Regions from separate parts of the Paenibacillus sp. GCM10012306 genome, predicted to be linked through region 4. Evidence: riboswitches for the same ligand, from Rfam matches in the RefSeq annotation. Region 4 holds a riboswitch; each other region holds the start of a gene.

Region 1 (5,230 bases), on a different contig from region 4:
ATCATTTTCTTCTGCACGTTGTAATGCAATTTTCGCTGCGTAGATATCCAAAATCGCCATACCTGTAGCATCAAATATAGTGATTTGCTCATTATCCGTTCTTCCAGTTGTTTTTCCTAAAATTAAATCACCTATCTCACCAGCTATATCACTTTCATTAATAATGCCCTGTTTAAGAGGAATCTCAATTTCGCCAACCTGCATACAGTGTTCTTTGTCATCTAAGAAGATGCTGGCACCTGAAAAAATGCGTGAGTCTAGTTCCTGTTTTCCTGCCATGTCTGCACCGATACAAGAAATATGCGTTCCTTTTTTTACCCACTCCATGTGGATGATAGGAGTTCTTGAAGACGTCACCGTTATGATAATGTCACTATTCTTCACTGCATCCTCTAAACCATCTACTTCTTCAAAGATAATTGCGTTGGCTTCCATCCCAAATTCATCTTGAAGTCTATGCGGTATACTATCGACAAAACTTTTCAATTTCACTCTATCTCTGGCAGCAACTCTGACTACTTTCAAATTCGGCAGCGCATATAAAGCACATGCAATTTGATATATAGCTTGGTTGCCAGATCCTACAACAAAAAGGTTCTCAGATTCTTTTCTAGCCAAATATTTGGCTCCGATCGCCCCCGAAGCCCCCGTCCGTATTCCTGTAATGAAAGAACCGTTAGTAACGCCTAACGCTTGCCCTGATTCCGCATCAAATACAGTAATCAGCCCCATTAAAGTCGGAATATTTTTCTCCTCATTATCAGCAAACCATGTAACTGTTTTATGCCCAAACACTTTGTCTTGCTTGAGGTAGCCTGATTTAATGTCCATATCTGCCTTGCCTGGATCAAAATCATAGAAAATAGTTGGCCATGTCTCAGTTTTATTATCGCTTCTAGCTCTGTAAACTGCTTCAACAAGGTTAATTACCTGCTGAACATTCAATACTTTTTTAACATCCTTATCACTTAAGATTCGCATTCGTGGCACCTCTGGAAAGTAGAATTATATAAGCCGAACAAAAGAAAGTAACGAAAAGCGAAGAGGAGTGAAGGGGGAAGTTTGGAACTGTAGGAGCGAAGCGATCGCCTTTGTCACCAGATTCCAACCGCTAGAAGCGGTATTAAAGAGGAAATCTGGGGACAACAGCGACCGGAAGTCCAAACATTCCACCGTAGTGACGATGAGCCTTACGTTCGGTTCTTAAGTTCGTCTTATATAGGTTTAAAAAAAGCATTGAATCTCACCCCTCCTAATAAATAGGCCCTAACGGGAATGAGACTCAATGCTTTTCTTCGTTTTTACCCGGGGATAAAAACAAGCACGGTATTTATTTGTAGCTATATAATAGCTAATTATTCTTAAATTCACAATAAAACTTGCTGTAGTTTTCCACGGAACAGAGTTGACTATTTCAATCCTCTAGCTACTTTTTCAGCGCAAGAATCTCTTGTTCCGACAATCCAGTTGCTTTGGAAATGGTAGCGATATCCATATTCAAGGACAGCATGTTCTTGGCAACCTCTTTGATCCCTTCTTTGATCCCCTCTTTAATTCCTTCCTCAACACCAGCTTTAAGTCCGGCTTGCTTCGCCCCTTCGATCATTGACGCTTCGTCATGCAGATATTTCTGACGGGCTTCATACAAACGGCGGGCCTCCGAATCCTGGCTTAAGTACTGCAGGGTGTCCATAGCCTTTTCCAGTCCTGGTTCATTCATCTTCAGCACCTCCCAATGGGTTGGGTCTACTCCTTTGAGGAACAGCAGCCAATTTTCTAGTCCGCTATTCGAAGGAATCATATCTTCAAGCTTCGGCAGCTCCAAAAAGTGCACCTCGATATCATCAATAAACTGTATTCCAGTGCGGTCTTCACGGAGATGAAATACACTGTGGTATTCGTCATTTGACAGGAAAGCATAGTTCAGAATGTTGATCGTCACACACTTCTTCAACTCCTGGTACTTTTCACCTTCCTTAAGCTGACTGGCATACCGTTTGCTCCAATAGAACAGCGTCCGCTTTTCAATATCATACTTGTTGAATAACTGCATCTCGATATCGATCAGCTTACCCTCAGTTGTCTTTGCATAAACATCGAATATGGACTGCTTGTCGAGCGGATCGTCCTTGTCGGTGTAAGGGTTCATCAGGATAATCTCGGTAAGCGGTGGTTCTCCAGCCTGAATAAATATACGGTTCAGAAAAGCCAACAACACATCCTTGTTATTCTCACTGCCAAAGATTCGTTTGAACACAAAATCGACTCTCGGATCGAGCAATTCCATATCGGTTAGCTCCATTCTTCTTATCGTTTATTATACCAAGATAGAACAACCTTCGCCCTCATTTCTATGAATTTTATCCGTCTACTCTTATTCAACATTTTCCCAATTTCCAATTGTATCTCCCTGAATAATCGTGTATAGTGACATTAACAATCTCATACGAACCGACACTAGGGGAGCCGCGTGGCTGAGACGAATGCAATATTCGGACCCTTTGAACCTGATCTGGTTAATACCAGCGTAGGGAAGTGCGCGTTAAGAGTCCGGGCTTGCCTTTTGTTATGGCTTGTTTTCCGTTGTCGTGCTTAGCCGTCTTCCGATCAGGAGGGCGGCTTTTTGTGTTGGATTTTATGGAGTGCAACACCATTACGTAACATGGAGCGATTCCTTTTATGAAAAAACGATTTCCCGCCGCTAACGGCCCTGAACTGCATCTGATCTCCCCGGAAGGAATATCGCTTGCAGATTGGCTGCGTCTTTCCCTAGCTGTTCTCCCCTATGTAGACTATTTCCACCTGCGGGATAGACAGCTTACAGCCAAAGCGCTTTTCGAAATCGTAACCCAAATGCACCAAGCAGGCATCCCTCTGGAAGCTATTGTTGTGAACGATCGATTGGATGTCGCTCTTGCCGCAGGGACCGGCGGTGTACAGCTTGCAGGACATAGCTTACGTGTAACTTCGGCGCGACCTTTAGCCCCAGGAATGCGCATCGGCTGCTCCATCCATTCGCCACAAGAAGCAGTCAGCGCGGCGGGTGAAGGAGCAGATTATTGCCTTTTTGGCCATGTCTATGAATCTGCCAGCAAGCCGGGTCTGCCCCCACGTGGTCTGGACATTCTCGAAGAAACCGCAGCTAGATGCCCGGTTCCGGTCATTGCCATCGGAGGAATTCAGCCGGACAATGCCGGAGCAGTCATCAGGCGCGGTGCAGAGGGGATTGCCATTCTATCTGGCATTAGCAGCGCAGCAGATCCAGTGGCACAAGCAGAAGCTTACCACACAGCCATTCAGACTGCATGGCTTGAGGGGAGGTGAAGATATGCAGGTTCAACTGAATGGAAAAGACACCCTACTAAGACAGCATTGTGTTACTGTTGCCGATATTTTGGCAGAGACACCCTGGAAAGGGCGGCGAGTTCTGGTGGAAGTAAACGGTGAAGTGGTGCCCAAGGACGCATATGGCGTCACCCGGCTGTCCGAAGGTGACCGGATAGAGTTTGTACATTTTGTGGGGGGAGGTTGAACGAATTGACTCTAACTACGGAAGAACAGGAGCGGTACAGCAGGCAGGTACGTTTTCACGGCATAGGCGCGGAAGGTCAAGCAAGACTAGCCGCCTCCAGTGTGCTCATTCTGGGTGCAGGCGCACTGGGGTCTGCTATTGCCGAGACGCTGGTCCGCGCCGGGGTAGGCAAAATAGTGATCGTCGACCGGGATTACGTGGAGTGGAGCAATCTCCAGCGCCAGAATTTGTACAGTGAAGCCGATGCAGAGCAAAGATTACCCAAAGCAATCGCAGCGGCACAGAGACTACAGAGCGTGAACTCTTATGTGACTGTGGAAGGAATTGTAGCCGATGCTGCCGCCGATGAGATTGTAGAGTATGCACGTGGGGTCGATTTGATTCTCGATGCCTCCGATAATTTTGAGGTCAGAATGATTATTAACGATATTTCGGCCAAGACAGGTATCCCTTGGATTTACGGAGCTTGCACAGGAAGCAGCGGTATATCTATGACGGTCGTCCCCGGAGAGAGCGCCTGCCTCCACTGCCTGATTGACGAGCTTCACGCCGAAGGGGATACTTGCGACTCGGTGGGTATTATTCAGCCGGCTGTACAGATGACTGCTGCTTACCAGACTGCCGAGGCGTTAAAATGGCTCTCCGGACAGAAGGAATCTCTACGCGGGACACTGGTTTCCTTTGACCTGTGGGAGAATCGGCATGTCTCGATCGTTACGGAACAGCTTAAACGTACCGACTGTCCCAGCTGCGGCGAAAAACCCCTCTATCCCTTCCTGTCTGCGACCAATCTGTCCAAGACCGCTGTATTATGCGGCAGAGAGACCGTGCAGATCCGCCCGGCCCGTTCAAGCCGCCTAAATCTGAAACTATGGGAAGAAATTCTCGCAGTGCATGGAGAGGTGAGACGAAATCCATACATGCTGTCGTTGGACTTAGCAAAACACCGGATTGCTCTGTTCCCGGATGGCCGGGTATTCATCCACGGAACCTCAGATACTGCTGAGGCCCGTACAGTATACCATCGATATTTTGGCTAAAAAATCGGATTATAGAGAGGGGTTCTCAGCATGAACGATATCTTCCAGATTGGCGGCAAAGCGCTGACCAGCCGCTTGTTCATCGGCACCGGCAAGTATAACCGCAATACCCTGATTCCCGAGGTGATTGCAGCATCAGGTGCAGAAGTCATTACTGTTGCGTTAAGGAGAGTCAATCCTGAGTGGGGGGAGGAAAATATTTTGCAGCATATCCCTGACAGTATGACGCTACTACCCAACACCTCCGGTGCCCGAAACGCAGAAGAAGCCATCCGTATCGCCCGGCTCGCCAAGGCGGCTGATATGGGCAATTGGATCAAACTTGAGGTTATTAAAGACCAACGCTATTTGCTGCCTGACAATATGGAGACGATTCGCGCAACGGAAGTGCTGGCTGCAGAAGGCTTTATCGTGCTCCCTTACATGACCCCCGACCTGGGCGCTGCTCTGCGGCTGCGGGATGCCGGGGCGGCAGCGGTTATGCCGCTTGGATCACCCATCGGCAGCAACCGGGGACTGCGGACCAAAGAGCTGGTCAGCATCATGATTGAGGAAGTAGATCTGCCTGTCATCGTGGATGCAGGGATCGGCCGCCCTTCGGAAGCAGCGGAAGCCATGGAAATGGGCGCCGCCGCTGTACTGCTGAATACAGCCATCG
Region 2 (5,230 bases), on a different contig from region 4:
TTTTCTCCACCTATTATTTGTCGTTAATTATTAATCGTTCCAATTCCCCTCTTCAGATACTATTTGCACTTTATTACTCCCTCTGGAGGTCTAAAACCTCTTATTCACGCTAGACATTTGTTATATTTATCACTGCTTTTGTTCTCTTATAGTACCGTATTTCAATATCCTTATCGTTTTGTATTTCTTTCATTTGATCAGTAGTTATTTTGAACTTCATTTCTCTTCCATCAGATGTTTTTACAATAACTATATTACCTCTTCTATTGACCAATTGACCTTGAAATATCATAAAACCTTGCTTCGCTAAGTCTAAAATTATCACAATTGCTATAACAACAAATATTGGGATCGGAAAGAATTGTACAATCAACACCCAAGTTGGTCTCTCTAATAAGATACTTGCGAATAACTGCATCAATGAAATGATAATAAACATTAACGACATAAACATAACTATTTGTAATTTTGTTTTCGCAGTCCTTTCTTTCATCTTGTCACTCCTTTTATTTTAGCGTTCTTGTCATGCTACTAGTATTTTAGGATAGCCCGGAGACATCTTCGTCTTCTGATACTTCATCTAGTGGTAATGACGCATTAAGTAATTCCCCTTGGTCATCCATTTCTCGCAAAAAAGCATTAACAGTATCAACATCTATCGTTTGCACTATTATCAAGTGTCCTATATGAATTCCTGGTAATTCTAGTGCTGCTTGTCTAGCAAAATGCTGCTTTAATTTATCCGGTGTTGTAATGATGCACCAACGTTTTACTCGATCATTAAATGTTAATGTAATTTCAATGAATTCCATTGTTTCAAGGTCATCATCGAATTTCCAATCAGTCAATATATGCACTTCTTCGTCAGTAAAATTAAAGTAGTACTTATCAATCCAAACGCTTCTTCCGTGGTCTCCGACGATCCTAATTTTTTCTTCTTTTTCAGCTAGTATTTCATATTTCTTCCCTTTGGTTAGCGCATTTTCATAATTCCCGATACTGCTACAGATTGCTTTGTCTAATTCCAATGAGATCACCTTAGTTGAATGGATTGAATACACTGGTTCTTAATTTTTAGGCACACTGATTTTAACAAAAACAGCCCCTGCTATTTACAATACTATAAAATATGGTATATTTATATCCGAATTATGAAACTTGATAGCGATAAAACCTTTTTTCACTAGGGGAGCCTGTATTTGGCTGAGACGAAAGCGGTAAGCTTCGGACCCTTGGAACCTGATCTGGATCATACCAGCGGAGGGAAGTGGAACTGAAATTCGGGTATTGCATGGCTCTTCTTTTTGCAAACTTAAATTTTAGACCCCTTTATTTCCGCCGGGAGATAAAGGGGTCTTTTTTTATCGTGCTAAGGAGGTTACGGTGATTACGGAAATCATCTCTGTGCACAATTTATCCTACGCCTACGCCAAATCTGCATTGGCACCGGTACTGACAGACATCTCCCTTACGGTTCACCAAGGTGAATTCGTTTCCGTTGTCGGGACCAGTGGATGTGGTAAAAGCACGCTTTTCAAAATTATCGCCGGATTGCTGGAGCCGAGCAGCGGAGAGCTACATCTTCACGGAGTTTCGGCTACCGCCAAGCGGTTAGGCCAGGTCGCTTACATGCCCCAGCAAGATCTGCTGCTGCCCTGGAGGACGGTACTGGAGAATTGTCTGCTTCCCTGGGAGATCAAGCGCAGCCGTAGCAAAGCCCAGGTTACTAGTCAGGTTATTGAACTGCTGGAGCGCTTAGGTCTGGCTGGCATTGAAAATTCATTCCCCCATGAATTGTCAGGCGGAATGCGGCAGCGGGTAGCTTTTCTGCGAACGCTTATTACGGGGGGCGACCTACTGCTGCTAGACGAGCCCTTTGGGGCACTCGATCATATGACCAAACGAGAAATGCATAGCTGGTTACTGGAGATTTTGGATGAGCTGGACAAGACGATTCTCTTCATTACGCATGATCTGGAAGAAGCTTTGCTGCTCAGTGACCGCATCTACCTCTTGCCTGGACGGGCAGAAGGACAAGTAGAGGAAATACTCGTGGATCTGCCGAGGCCCCGGCATTGCCGAATGAATTATGAGCCGCGGTTTATAGAGCTGCGGGCTGAACTGGAGCGCAGACTGTATGACAAAACTGCTGTTTAGAACAAGCTGGCGGAATTATGGACCGTTCTTACTTCTGCTGCTATTTATTCTCGGTTTGTGGGAGACGCTGGCGCGGATAGATGTCCTGCCCCCCTTCATTCTCCCGGGTCCTCTATCCATAGGGACCGCTCTGGTTGAAAACAGGAAATTACTATTCGGGCTACATTTGCCCGCCACCTTACAAGAGGTACTGCTTGGCTATGCTTTGTCCGTCACCTGCGGTACTTTACTGGGACTTGGCATGCATATGTGGCGTCCGCTGGAAAAGGCACTGTATCCCTTTGTTATCATCAGCCAGACCATTCCGCTGATCGCGCTGTCTCCTGTCTTCATTATGTGGTTCGGATACACGCTGTGGAGCAAGGTCGCCGTGGTGTTCCTGACCGCCTTTTTCCCAGTGGTAGTTGGTACTTATGATGGGCTGCAGCAGAAGATTCCTGCCTACGAGGACCTGCTCCGCACCATGGGTGCCAGCACACGCCAAATTCTGCTCAAGACACGAATTCCGCTGGCGCTGCCCTCTTTCTTTTCCGGCCTCAAGCTGTCGATGGTCTACTGTGTGATTGGGGCAACGATTGGCGAATGGCTCGGTGGCAGCAAAGGGCTCGGTTATTTTAGCCGCAGAATGGCAGGGAACTTGCAGAGCAAAGAAATGTTTGCCGCAGTGGTCTTGCTATCCGCGATGGGCGTTGGCTTGTTTCTCGTTATCGCTATGATTGAGAAGATTATTTTTAAGAAAAGAGGATTTCACAACAAATGATTACTAGACATCACAGGTTCAAAAAGATTGTTCCGCTTCTGTTGCTTGCAATGACAGTGTTGCTTGTGAGCGGTTGCGGCGAAAAGGTAAAGTCTAAAAGCTCTGGAAGCGAAACCGGGGCAGCAGCAAGTAAGCCGCATAAACTCACACTGATGCTGGATTGGTACCCGAATGCTGTCCATTCCTTCCTTTACGCTGCTCAGGAGAACGGGTATTTTGCCGAGGAAGGGCTAGACGTAGAGATTCAAATGCCGGCAGACAGCAATGATGCGTTGAAGCTCGTAGCTGCTAACAAAATCGATCTCGCATTGAGTTATCAGCCACAGGTGCTGATGGCACGGGGTGAGCAGATTCCTGTCCTCTCCATCGCCGCAATTGTCAGACATCCCTTGAACCATCTGATGGTTCCGGCCAACTCTTCTGTGAAGACACCTGCTGACCTGACCGGGAAGACCGTAGGCTATTCCTCCATCCCGCTCTATGAAGCCATGGTGAAAACGATGGTCCGCAGCAGCGGAGGTGATCCAGAATCCTTACAGCTCGTAGATGTTGGCTTCAATCTCATTCCGGCCCTCTCCACAGGGCAAACGGATGCCATCATCGGCGGTTTTATCAATCATGAGCAGCTGATCCTGGAAAAAGAAGGACATCCGGTAACCTCCCTAAATCCGACGGATTACGGGGTGCCAGATTATTATGAGCTTGTGCTGGTAGCCAGCCAAGAAGGAATGCAGAACTCTCAGGCTTATTTCAAAAAATTTCTGACCGCCGCCGCCAAAGGTCAAAAGTTCGTCAAGGAGCATCCAGAAAAAGCGCTGTCTCTTCTGTTCAAGCATGAAGATCAGACTTCTCCGCTTGACAAAGACATCGAGAAGAAAAGTCTGGAGATTCTGCTGCCGCTGATGGATCCGGGGAACGAGCCGTTTGGCTATCAGGACCCGGATTCCTGGAACAAGGTGCAACAATGGCTGAAGGAAAATGGCCTGCTATCCGCTGAAGTAGCGCCGGAAGAGGCTTTTATCAATTTGTAGATCGCAATCTGTAAGGCAAGATGCCAATGGGCGGGTTCTATAATAGCGCGTTACAAATCTAATTTTCTCGGGAGGCAATCCTATGACTTATTTGTCCAAGGTAAGGGAGCAAAATCCGCTGATTCACAATATCACCAATATTGTTGTGGCCAATTTTTCGGCCAACGGGCTGTTGGCCCTCGGTGCTTCCCCGTTCATGGCGGACTCCTATGAAGAAGTTGCCGATGTAGCTCAAATGGCCGCTTCTGTCGTACTGAATATCGGCACGCTGAACGAACAGGTCATCCCGTCTATGATTCTGGCTGGACAATCCGCCAATGCCCATGGTACGCCCGTGGTGCTTGATCCGGTAGGTGCCGGGGCAACCGCATATCGGACGGACATCGTCCAAAAGCTGGTCGATTCAATCTCCCTAACAGCGCTGCGTGGCAATGTCGCCGAGGTAGCCAATGTCGCCGGGGAGCAATGGACGATCAAGGGTGTAGACGCTGGCACAGGTGACGGTGATGCTGTGGAGCTAGCCCAAAAGGCTGCGCGCAAGCTGGGCTGCATCGTGATCGTCACCGGCAAAGAGGACGTTATTACCGATGGTACAACAACCTACATCGCTGCCAACGGTCATCCCATTCTAACCAAAGTCACCGGAACCGGGTGCCTGCTCAGTGCCGTAACCGGAGCTTTCCTGGCTGTCGGTGGCGATTCACCGTTGAAAGCTGCAGCCGAAGCGATTTCTTTCTATGGCGTAGCCGCAGAAATTGCCGAGGAGCTGACACATGGCCAGGGTCCAGGCAGCTTTCAAATCGAGTTCCTGAACCAGCTTTCGTTGGTTACGCCAGACATTTACCAAGAACGATCGCTGATTAGAGAAATCTAATTCTACCACTAAAGTTTCAAATACATCAGGCAAAGTTTTTGCGGAAGGAGCATTTAAATGAGCGTCTATCAAGCGCTAACAATAGCTGGGTCAGATAGCGGTGGCGGTGCTGGGATTCAAGCCGATCTGAAAACCTTTCAGGAACTGGGCGTATATGGCATGTCCGCGCTGACGGCGATAACTGCCCAGAATACACTGGGCGTGCAAGGGGTTTATCCCCTTGACCCGGAAGCTGTAGCAAGACAGCTGGATTCCATTGGAGAGGATTTGCAGCCGGAGGCTGTCAAGACCGGCATGCTGTTCAGCAGCGAGATCATCGGTATTGTTGCCGACAAGGTGACACAGTATGGCTGGAACCGGCTTGTCGTTGATCCGGTGATGGTCGCCAAAGGCGGTTCGCCATTGCTT
Region 3 (5,230 bases), on a different contig from region 4:
GCGGAGCGCAGTACATATATGCTTTTGACTTGGGTGGAGGGCCAGCCGCTGGAGGACTGTCTGCTCTCTGTGGCAGAAGAAGAACAGTATGCACTTGGGGTTGAAGCCGGGAGGATACTCAAGCAGATTCATACGATTTCGAACAACTGTGATCTTGCAGATTGGGAAAGTCGGATGCAGGCCAAGATATTACAGCGGGTACAGGAGTATGAGCAAGGCTGTCCCTTCAGGGTTGAAGGTGATAAGATGGCGATTGCTTTTGTGAGGGAGAATATCGGGGCGATTTCGCAAGTGAAAAAAGTATATCAGCACGGCGATTTCCACATCGGTAATCATATTTACACAAGTGAGGGCCGGATTGGTATCATCGATTTCAATCGTTGGGATAACGGGGATTATGCTGAAGAATTTTACAAGCTGCAAGCATTTGACCGAGAGCATAGCGTTGCTTTTACACGTGGAAAATTGGATGGTTACTTCGATGGGCCTCCTCCTCAGGATTTCTGGGTCAGACTCGCAGTGTATGTGGCCTATACTTCTATATTTTCGATCCAGTGGGCGATTCCATTCGGAAGTGCTGATATTGAGGGGATGCAGGCGCGCTGCCGGATGGCGTTCACGGACTATGATCACTTTCAAAGGCTGATCCCGCATTGGTATGCGGAAGGAAGAGCCGGGGAGCTGTAAGACGGGATTATTATTTGTTTGTCCAAAAGATTGATATTGGGGATAGCGGTACGGTAGAATTGGTACAGATTGATTATAGAAGGGAATTGTGACTTTTGAACAACGAAGAAGTGCAGCAAGAGCTGCCGGAAAATTATGAGCAGTTAAAAAAGGAAGCGGGTCGTTCCGCGGATTGGAAAGCCCGTTTGGCGGCAGTAGAAGAGCTTGGCCGTACACCGCATAAGCAGGTTATTGATATTTTGAAGCGTCTGGTGGAGAACGATCCTGTATATACCGTACAAGAGGCGGCTTACCGTGCATTAGTGGCTTTTGGCGAAGAGGTGCAAGAGCCGTCCAAAAACAAACCTGAACTATTTAAGGGTTTGTCCAAGATTCTACTGAGAATCAAGAAGAGTCTGCCGAAAGACCACTCATATGAGGACTTCAAAGAGAAGTTCAAGAAGATGAGAATCGACATCTACGACGCTTACGAAGGTGAAAAAGGCGCCGAATTTGATCAATGGCTGGAGAGCAAATGGCAATCGGCTAAATAGTTCTACACAGGAATGAGCCCTCTCTGATCAGAGAGGGTTTTTCGGCGTTACCCTCTGCTTGTTGTCTGTTCTTAACACAACACATCCAACCCTAAAGCTGCAGAGGGTGTTGACGAATTCCAATTATACCGTTAACTTATAACTAATTAGATAAGATAACCACTAGGGGAGCCTGAATAGGCTGAGACGGGAAAATTGCATTCCTGGACCCTTGAACCTGATCTGGATCATACCAGCGTAGGAAAGTGGAGACGGAACTTTTTTCTGTATAGCCAGGTCTATTTTTCTGGTTGTTCATGGATAAAGCCGCTCCATGTGGAGCGGCTTTTTTGGCGCTTGTCTTATTTATATCCCATAGTACAGGAGGATGCATAAGATGGCACATGAACACGAGCAGGACAAGAAACGAGAGTATGATAAGGTGGACCTTTCAGCTTTTCCGGGTAGTCGCAAAGTGTATGTGGAAGGGCAACATCCCGATATCCGGGTACCTATGCGGGAGATTAAGCTCAGACGGACCGAAGGGGTTGCTGGCGAAGAGGAGAACGTCCCTGTGCGTGTCTATGATACTAGCGGACCCTATACAGACAGTGACATTGAGAATGACATTCGCCAGGGGCTGCCGCCTCACCGTAAGTCCTGGATTGAGCAGCGTGGGGATGCCGAATGGTATCAGGGACGGACGCTTAAACCAGAAGATAACGGACATGCGATGGGAAAATCGGCCGTGGAGGCGTTCCCAGGATTGCAGCGACGTCCGCTTCGAGCAAAAGCTGGCCGGAATGTTACGCAGCTGCACTACGCGCGAAAAGGTATCATCACTTCCGAGATGGAGTTTATATCCATCCGAGAAAATGTAAGTCCTGAATTCGTTAGGGATGAGGTAGCGAGTGGACGCGCCATTATTCCAGCTAATATTAATCACCCTGAGAGTGAGTCGATGATTATTGGGCGCAACTTCCTTGTGAAGATCAACGCGAATATCGGAAACTCTGCTGTATCCTCTTCCATTGAGGAAGAAGTGGAGAAGATGAGGTGGGCCACCCGCTGGGGTGCTGACAACATTATGGATCTCTCTACGGGCAAAAATATTCATCATACCCGGGAATGGATTATCCGCAATTCTCCCGTGCCGATCGGTACTGTGCCGATCTATCAGGCTCTCGAAAAGGTGAATGGAAAAGCAGAGGATCTGACATGGGAAGTTTACCGTGATACGCTGATTGAGCAGGCGGAACAGGGAGTGGATTATTTTACAATTCATGCTGGGGTGCTGCTTCGTTACATCCCCCTGACAGCCGGACGAATGACGGGCATTGTCTCCCGTGGTGGGTCGATTATGGCGGCCTGGTGTCTGGCTCATCATCAGGAGAACTTCCTCTACACGCATTTCGAGGATATCTGTGAGATTATGAAAGCCTATGATGTCGCCTTCTCTCTGGGAGACGGGCTGCGGCCGGGATCTATCGCTGATGCCAATGACGAGGCCCAGTTCGCGGAGCTGGAGACGCTGGGTGAACTGACGACACTAGCTTGGAAGCATGATGTTCAGGTCATGGTAGAGGGGCCGGGCCATGTGCCGATGCATCTAATCAAGGAGAATATGGACAAGCAGCTTGAGCATTGTCATGGAGCGCCATTTTATACGCTGGGACCCTTAACCACGGACATTGCGCCGGGCTATGACCATATTACTTCCGCTATCGGGGCAGCCATGATCGGCTGGTTCGGGACGGCGATGTTATGCTACGTTACGCCCAAGGAGCATTTGGGACTGCCGAACAAGAACGACGTGCGTGAAGGTGTGATTGCCTACAAAATTGCTGCCCACGCCGCAGATTTGGCCAAAGGCCATCCGGGTGCCCAAGAGCGGGATAACGCGTTGTCCAAAGCACGCTTTGAATTCCGCTGGCGGGATCAATTCCATCTGTCGCTCGATCCTGAGCGGGCACTGGAGTACCATGATGAGACGCTGCCAGCAGAAGGTGCCAAGACAGCCCATTTCTGCTCCATGTGCGGCCCGAAGTTCTGCAGTATGCGTATTTCTCACGATATTCGCAACTCTGGAAGAGTGCAGGATGAACCCATACAGGAGCAGGAGGCCATCGTTGCTGGGATGCGCGAGAAATCTGCTGAGTTCAGAGGGGGCGGCAGCCAGATATATCAATAGAGGTAACGTCAGGAGTTGCATCGGCAAGCGCATTGGGGATAATAGAGAGTAGATAATACTACCTTACAGATGCAAAGGATGAAGACATGTCAGTTCAAAATTTAACGCAATTGTTTCAAGATTACCTTCAACTGTCGGACAGTCTGCGGCCTGGATACTCTGCCAGCCTGGGAACAGGACATGGGGGAAAAGACGACCAAATGGCGGCAATCGTGCCGGAAATCCCAGAGCTGCTAGCGGCTATATACAATACGGTGTCAGGCACAAACCGTGAGGAGGAAGAACCAAATCTGATTGAGTTTGTGCCGGGGTATCGCCTGATTCATCGGGATGAATATGAGCAGGAGATGCAAGTACTGGCGGGGATTTTGGCAGAGAAAGGCCATCCCGTTGAAGGGACCGTCCTGCCCATCCTGACTAACTATGGCAGTGATTTCATCTGCTACTATCGGTCTGCGGACGGTACGGAACGGATTTGTGATCTGCTCCATGACTTCGGCGATTTAGTGGTAATGTATGATTCTCCTGCGAAGTTCCTGGAGACGCTTAGCGAGTTTTACCGTCAAGAAGTGTACTTCTTGGACGAAGACGGTTATCTGGACTGCGATCTGATTAAGGAAGGCGAAGTAGGCGCGGAAATGAATCCGGAAGCCTCCTATTGGTCGGAGTAGCGGAGGACTAGTAATCTTCCTGTGTGTTTACATAGAAAAAGCAGCCCGATTGGGGGCTGCTTTTTCTATGATGATTAGCTCGAACTATCATACCGATATTCTCGCTTACTCCGCAGCGCGCTGCTCCTGCTGGCGCAGTTCCACCCGCCGGATTTTACCTGAGGCTGTCTTGGGGAGGTCAGCGACAAACTCGATTTTACGTGGATATTTATAAGGGGCAGTGATCTCCTTGACATGGGTCTGGAGTTCCTTAACCAGTTCGGCTGCGCCCTCATATTCATCCTTGAGCACGACAAAGGCTTTGACTACATGGCCGCGAATCTCATCAGGACTGGCGACAACGGCACATTCCTTGACAGCGGCATGTTTCATAAGCGCATCCTCTACTTCAAAAGGGCCAATCGTATAGCCTGAGCTGATGATAATGTCATCGCCACGGCCCTCGAACCAGAAATATCCGTCCTCGTCCTTGCGCGCCCGGTCTCCGGTGACGAAGTACTCGCCATGCGAGGCGTTGGACTTGCGTTCAGGGTCCTTGTAGTAGGTTTTGAACAAGGCCGGCATGCTGAGATGCACGGCAATATCCCCAACAACGCCAGCCGGCAGTGGGATACCATCCTCGTCAATGACCTCCACGAGGCCCGGCGCGATGGATTGGCCCATAGAGCCAATTCGGACAGGCTTGTCCTTAAGCGCGGCAATAATCAGCGTGCTTTCGGTCTGGCCATAGCCGTCACGGATCGTGATATCGAAGTGCCGCTGGAAGGTATGAATGACTTCCTGGTTCAGCGGTTCACCGGCAGAGACGGCGCAGCGGAGCTGAGACAGGTCGTAATGCTCCAGTCCTTCAGTCTTGGCCATTAGGCGGTATTCTGTCGGTGTGCAGCACAAAACTTGAATGCCCTGATCCTGCAGCAGTTGCAAAAAGCGTTTCGGCCCAAAAGCGCCATTATACACAAAGCCAGTTGCCCCGTTGCCCAGCACAGACAGGAAGGGACTCCAGATCCACTTCTGCCAACCCGGCGCAGCTGTTGCCCATACCGTATCCGACTCGCGAATATCGAGCCAGAGTGAGGAGGTAATTCGCAAGTGGGCATAACCCCAGCCATGGCTATGTACCACTGCCTTGGGATTGCCGGTTGTGCCGGAGGTATAAGCCAATATGGCGA
Region 4 (5,230 bases):
AAAGCTCAGGAGAATTAGAATACTCTCCTGAGCTTTATCGTATCATTTTCTGTTAAAAAATTACATATCATTCCGTTGATTAGAGCGTTACTTGAGCGCTTCTGCAGAGTTAGGATTGCTGCGCTCGGCTCTTGGCCTGCTCCTCACGCATCCACTGCGACAGCTGACGCTTCAGAGCAAGGAATTCTGGCGTATCCCCAATCTCCTCGCGGCGCGGGCGCGGGAACGGCACATCTACCGTGTGCAGAACCTGACCCGGGCGGCCCGAGAACACATAGATACGATTCGAGAGGAGCAGCGCCTCTTCAATGTTGTGGGTGATGAACAGCACGGAGCGGCGGTTTTCCTCCCACAGCTCCAGCAGCCAGCGCTGCATTTCGCTGCGGGTCAGTGCATCCAGCGCACTGAATGGCTCATCCAGGAGCATCAGCTCCTGCGGTGCCAGCAGCGCCCGGAGGAATGCCACGCGCTGCTGCATCCCGCCTGACAGCATATGCGGGTAAGCCCGTTCGAAGCCGGCGAGGCCGACTTTGGCCAACCACTGACGAGCTTCTTCGCGGCTACCGTCCCGTTTAGCGCCCTTGATCTCTTGGGACAAGAGGACATTATCCTCGATGGTCCGCCAAGGAAAGAGAGCTGGCTGCTGTGGCATATAGCTGATCTCCCCGCGCTGGCCGGTAACGATGGCTCCGTTCATGCTCACCGTTCCACTGTCCGGCTGCTCCAGGCCGCCGATGATATGGAACAGCGTGCTTTTGCCGCAGCCGGAAGGGCCGAGAATGGTCACGAATTCTTGTTGCTCCACCTTTAGTGAGACATTGTTTAGTACAGGAGTAGAGCGGCGGCGCTGGGTGAAGGTCTTGGAGACGGCACTGACTTCGAGAGCAGGTGGCAATCCGTGCAGTCCTGTAGCGACAGTCCTAGCCTCGTTTTTCACCGGCTCCTGCGGTGCAGGTGTATGTGTAAGTTGAGACATTTCGGAAATCCCTCCTTTCTAGGGGTTGCGGCGCGGCTTCCAGCGCACCAGCCATTTTTCCAGCAGAGCGATAATGGCGAAGAGCACCAGGCTCAGCAAGACAACAATGACGATGGCGACGAACATTCGGTCGGTGCGGTAGGCTGATTTTTGCAGCTGCATATAATACCCGATCCCCTTGTCGGCGCCGATCCATTCGGCAACCACGGCTCCCATGACAGCATAAGTAGCGGAGATTTTAACCCCCGAGAACATCGCAGGCAGAGAATGAGGCAACTCCAGCTTGGTGAAAATCTGCCATTTGCTTGCCCCAGCCATTTTCATATAATTCAACATCACCCGATCGCTCTGTGACAGTCCGCCCATGGCGGCCACGGCGACAGGGAAGAAACAGACCAGCGTAATCAGCACCATCTTTGGCAGCAAGCCGAATCCGAACCAGATGACAAGCAAGGGTCCCAAGGCGATGGATGGGACGTTCTGGCTCAGGATCAATAGCGGATAAAAGGCTCGTTTCGCCCACGGCAGCAGGTGCAGCAGCAGCGCTACCACAAGGCCCACACCAGTACCAATGGGAAAGCCGATCAGCGTCAGCTTCAGTGTAGCCAGCGTATGCTCCCAGATGCCGGCGGGATTGCCTGCGAATTCATGCCCGATATCGCGGGGACTAGGCAGAATCCATTTTTCAATATCAAAGAAAGATACGGATAGCTGCCATACTGTCAAAAAGAAGATGACCGCCACAAAGGGCGGCCATATCTGCTTCCAGGACGATCTCACGGCCGGTATTTCTCCGTCAGTTTGTCCATGCTGATTCCGTTCGGATTGTGGGCGATTTTGATCTGGGAGATAACGCTCGGGCTGCCGGCTTGGACTAGTGCTTCATGCATCTCGCGCACGACTTCTAGCAGGTCATTTAGTTCGCCTTCCATCGTCGTTTCGAGCGGGTTCACTTGATGCTTCACACCAGACTTCTGAATAACCTCGATAGCTTTATCCACATAAGGGATGGAATCCTCATTGTTAGGAGTTTTAGGAATAACCTGAATGCTGAGTAGTGTGTTAGCCAATATAATCAATCCTTTCTTAATCTATTATGGTTGAATATGAATACACTTATTTACTGTGCTGCCGGGAGATAATCATTCGTAAACGCTTTGCTGGTATCTACTGGTTTCTCGAGCAGCTTAAGGCCATACATCCAGTCGGCATAGTTTTTCCAGACCTCGGCCTTTTGTTCACCCCAGCGCGGCGCATCATCCTGATATTTTGGACTGAGCCATTTCTGACTGGCCATCACAAGTTTCGGATCGAGGTCAGGGACGGCTTTGATCAGAATATTCGCGGCATCCTCTGGATGATCGATGGCGTATTTGTAGCCTTTGGAGGTCGCTTTAACGAAGGCTTTGACGATCTCGGGATGCTCGGTGATCTCTTTCTCGCTGGTGGTCAGCACAGGTGTGTAATAATCGAGCTGTGGCGCGTAATCCTTTACATAGAGCATGTCGATTGGTTCCCCGCGCAGTTCAGCTTGAATACCGGTCCAGGCATAGAAAATCCAGGCGAAATCAATATCCCGCTTCACAGCTGTAAAAAAGTCGGCTTCGCCCATATTGATGATCTTTACCTTTTTCACATCGGCGCCTTCCGGGTCCATGATAGCTTTGAGTGCTGCTTCTTCCACCGGGGAACCCCAGCCTCCATATGTTTTTCCTTCAAAATCCTTCGGAGAGGTAATGCCCTTGCTCTTCGGAGCCGCAAAACCAGACGTATTATGCTGAATGATGGCGGCAAGCGAGACCAGCGGTACGCCCTGTAGGCGGGCCAAAGTCAGGCCTTCCTGATACCCGATACCAAAAGCGGCTTCACCGGAAGTGACCATCGTGTCTGCACCGGCTGCGCCAGGCTGCACAATTTCAACATCCAGTCCCTCTTCCTTGTAGTACCCAAGATCTCTTGCGACATATAACCCCGTATGGTTCGTGTTCGGTGTCCAGTCGAGCGCGATCTTGATTTTGGTCAGTTCTTGCGGCGTGCCTGACTCCCCGGCGGTCTGAGTGGCGCCAGTGTTTGTCTTGTCTGCTTCCTTGTTGCTTCCGGCAGAGTTGCCGTTATTGCTACCGCATCCGGCAACCGCGATAACGAGCAAACAGGTCAGGCTCAGCATAAGCAGTTTCTTGACTCCCATTTTTTCTATCTCTCCTTTGATGGTACCGGTCCTCAGCAGTATGACTGCGTCAATTCCGGCGAATTTCCCGTCTTCACATCGTCACCCGCTACCTAAAATGCAGGCAGCGCGATTCAATTCCCCATGAAATGCATTAATCGGAAATATACCATAAAAAAAGCGTCCCGAAGATGAACGGGACGCGGCTTTGCGCAAGGATGGCATTGGCCCTAAAGCGGCCATGCTCAATTACGGTTCCTACGCTGGCATTATCCAGATCAGGTATAAGGGTCAGTATCTTGAGGGATACACTCTCAGCCGGCCAATTCCAGCCCCCCTGGTGCTATGAAGTTAACGGGTGATGCTACTTGCTTACGGTGTAATTATAGACGCCCATCTTTTCGTTGTCCAGCAGCTTTGTTGTTCATTTGGCAGCTTAAGGCGCTTCGACTACCCCTGATATTTAATTTTTTTCCGGCGGCGGGCCGTGATGCTGTTCCAGATCTCCCGTACAGTCAGGACAATGCTGATCACAATACCGCTGAAGGTTAATGCTAGCGCGAAATACTGGAAGAGGGAATATTCCATCATTTTGCCCCATTGAATACTGCCCTCCAGATCGTCAATCACCTGATTCATTCCGTATATCCCGCTTACCACAGTGAAGACGGTCAGAATCATCAGCAGCATATCTCGCCGTTTCGACTGGAACTGCACCTGATACTGAAACAGATCATTCAGTGTCTGCTTCACCTCGTCGAACAGCGCATCGTTGCCATAAACTTTGCGGAGCTGGATGAAAATCTCCCGACCCTGCGACCCCGAGATCAGCTCCAGAAAATAGAATTTGGCTGAGAACTTATTGATGTAGAAGATCAGATCCTCAATATCATCATTATCCCGATTGATGCGCAGCCGGGAGTGCATATTGGCAAGTTTCAGCAGGACGATCTTGTGGAACATATTAAGTAGCAGGCCATAATAATATTCCCCGTACATTTGATTGGCAAGCGGTACGGCGAGTGAGCGTTCAGCCCGGCTGATGCAGCAGAAGGTCTGTTCATTGGTTATATAATACGTTTGGGGACCCCAACGGTTATAAGTATGCTCTTGACAGTATTGTTCGATGTATCCAGGATCGCTGGCACTGATGTAGGGGCGATTGGCCGCATCCAGCCCATCAAGCTGGGAGGCGCGAAAGCGTATGTTCAAAGGGATATCATCGGTATCTCCATCCGGTTCCAGACCATAAAAGGCTTGTACCAGCATACGTTCATCTACAAAAAAAGGCAGCGTCTCAAAATAAGCCCCGTTCAGCTCGGATTGGTCTAAGAACGGCTTCAGCCCATCCGCCAGACCATTAAAGATAAAATCCTCGACTTGACGGAAGGACCGTTCTCCGCTGTGAATAACCATCAGTTCATCCTGTACACTGACGTTCTCAAGGGTACGGAAACGGTCGGCAAATTCCAAGGCGATGCTAAAGGGGAGCTTTTCTTCCTCAATCTGCACCCGCAGGGTTACAAAACCGGTCTGAAACGGGCAAATGAACAGATCTGTGGAGAGTACCCGGAAGGCTACGTTCAGTTGTGACATTTCCATTCGGCAGGTCAAATTATTCACGCGTGAAAAGCGTCGGAAAGAATCCTTATCATCATCCTGTGGGAACAGAACATGGGCTGCGAAAGGCAGATAGGTGCGCTCCATCTTTTCGTGGGAGACACGGTATCCATTGCCATAATAAGCGTCTTCCAGTTCTTTTTTATCGAGAGAAAAAGAAGTATATCCGCTCTTCTCCAGTTCGGAAATCAGTCGTGCAGACGCCCCTTGCTTGATGGAGAAGGGGAAAATAAACTGGAGCAGTGCGGTATGTAGTAGGGGTTCGGCAGATAGCATATCCATCATGAGTACCACCTTATGTACAGGATATCAACACAATCTACATTACCCCAAAAAGCAAATTATGATTACCCGGCCTTAATGGCCGGGTGTTGTCTGTGCGGAATCCTGTCCGGGACGTATTCTCCAGGCAGCAAGGCTGAGCAGGAAGAGAACACTAGCCAATGCTGCAAGCAGTCCGGCCGTTT

Evidence for each region. Region 4 has a riboswitch for thiamine pyrophosphate ahead of ACFORK_RS21700 (ABC transporter substrate-binding protein). Riboswitches for the same ligand answer to the same signal wherever they lie in the genome.
Region 1: another riboswitch for thiamine pyrophosphate. It lies ahead of ACFORK_RS25230 (thiamine phosphate synthase); the one in region 4 lies ahead of ACFORK_RS21700 (ABC transporter substrate-binding protein).
Region 2: another riboswitch for thiamine pyrophosphate. It lies ahead of ACFORK_RS28975 (ABC transporter ATP-binding protein); the one in region 4 lies ahead of ACFORK_RS21700 (ABC transporter substrate-binding protein).
Region 3: another riboswitch for thiamine pyrophosphate. It lies ahead of thiC (phosphomethylpyrimidine synthase ThiC); the one in region 4 lies ahead of ACFORK_RS21700 (ABC transporter substrate-binding protein).

Annotation. Positions count from the first base shown of each region.
Region 1 covers NZ_JBHRYW010000015.1:16,181-21,410, reverse strand. Annotated here, with positions in the region: gene ACFORK_RS25240 (ornithine cyclodeaminase family protein) at 1-981, opposite strand, end outside; gene ACFORK_RS25235 (Rpn family recombination-promoting nuclease/putative transposase) at 1,427-2,287, opposite strand; TPP riboswitch at 2,450-2,551, shown strand; gene ACFORK_RS25230 (thiamine phosphate synthase) at 2,680-3,324, shown strand; gene thiS (sulfur carrier protein ThiS) at 3,329-3,532, shown strand; gene ACFORK_RS25220 (ThiF family adenylyltransferase) at 3,538-4,572, shown strand; gene ACFORK_RS25215 (thiazole synthase) at 4,603-5,230, shown strand, end outside.
Region 2 covers NZ_JBHRYW010000026.1:4,651-9,880, reverse strand. Annotated here, with positions in the region: gene ACFORK_RS28985 (hypothetical protein) at 110-493, opposite strand; gene ACFORK_RS28980 (hypothetical protein) at 540-1,028, opposite strand; TPP riboswitch at 1,176-1,283, shown strand; gene ACFORK_RS28975 (ABC transporter ATP-binding protein) at 1,384-2,157, shown strand; gene ACFORK_RS28970 (ABC transporter permease) at 2,138-2,917, shown strand; gene ACFORK_RS28965 (ABC transporter substrate-binding protein) at 2,914-3,948, shown strand; gene thiM (hydroxyethylthiazole kinase) at 4,031-4,822, shown strand; gene thiD (bifunctional hydroxymethylpyrimidine kinase/phosphomethylpyrimidine kinase) at 4,880-5,230, shown strand, end outside.
Region 3 covers NZ_JBHRYW010000012.1:196,152-201,381, forward strand. Annotated here, with positions in the region: gene ACFORK_RS23225 (aminoglycoside phosphotransferase family protein) at 1-687, shown strand, start outside; gene ACFORK_RS23230 (HEAT repeat domain-containing protein) at 783-1,220, shown strand; TPP riboswitch at 1,375-1,481, shown strand; gene thiC (phosphomethylpyrimidine synthase ThiC) at 1,597-3,390, shown strand; gene ACFORK_RS23240 (hypothetical protein) at 3,477-4,061, shown strand; gene ACFORK_RS23245 (acetate--CoA ligase) at 4,167-5,230, opposite strand, start outside.
Region 4 covers NZ_JBHRYW010000011.1:40,806-46,035, reverse strand. Annotated here, with positions in the region: gene ACFORK_RS21715 (ABC transporter ATP-binding protein) at 110-976, opposite strand; gene ACFORK_RS21710 (ABC transporter permease) at 995-1,756, opposite strand; gene ACFORK_RS21705 (MTH1187 family thiamine-binding protein) at 1,753-2,046, opposite strand; gene ACFORK_RS21700 (ABC transporter substrate-binding protein) at 2,097-3,164, opposite strand; TPP riboswitch at 3,381-3,492, opposite strand; gene ACFORK_RS21695 (hypothetical protein) at 3,594-5,045, opposite strand; gene ACFORK_RS21690 (MFS transporter) at 5,121-5,230, opposite strand, start outside.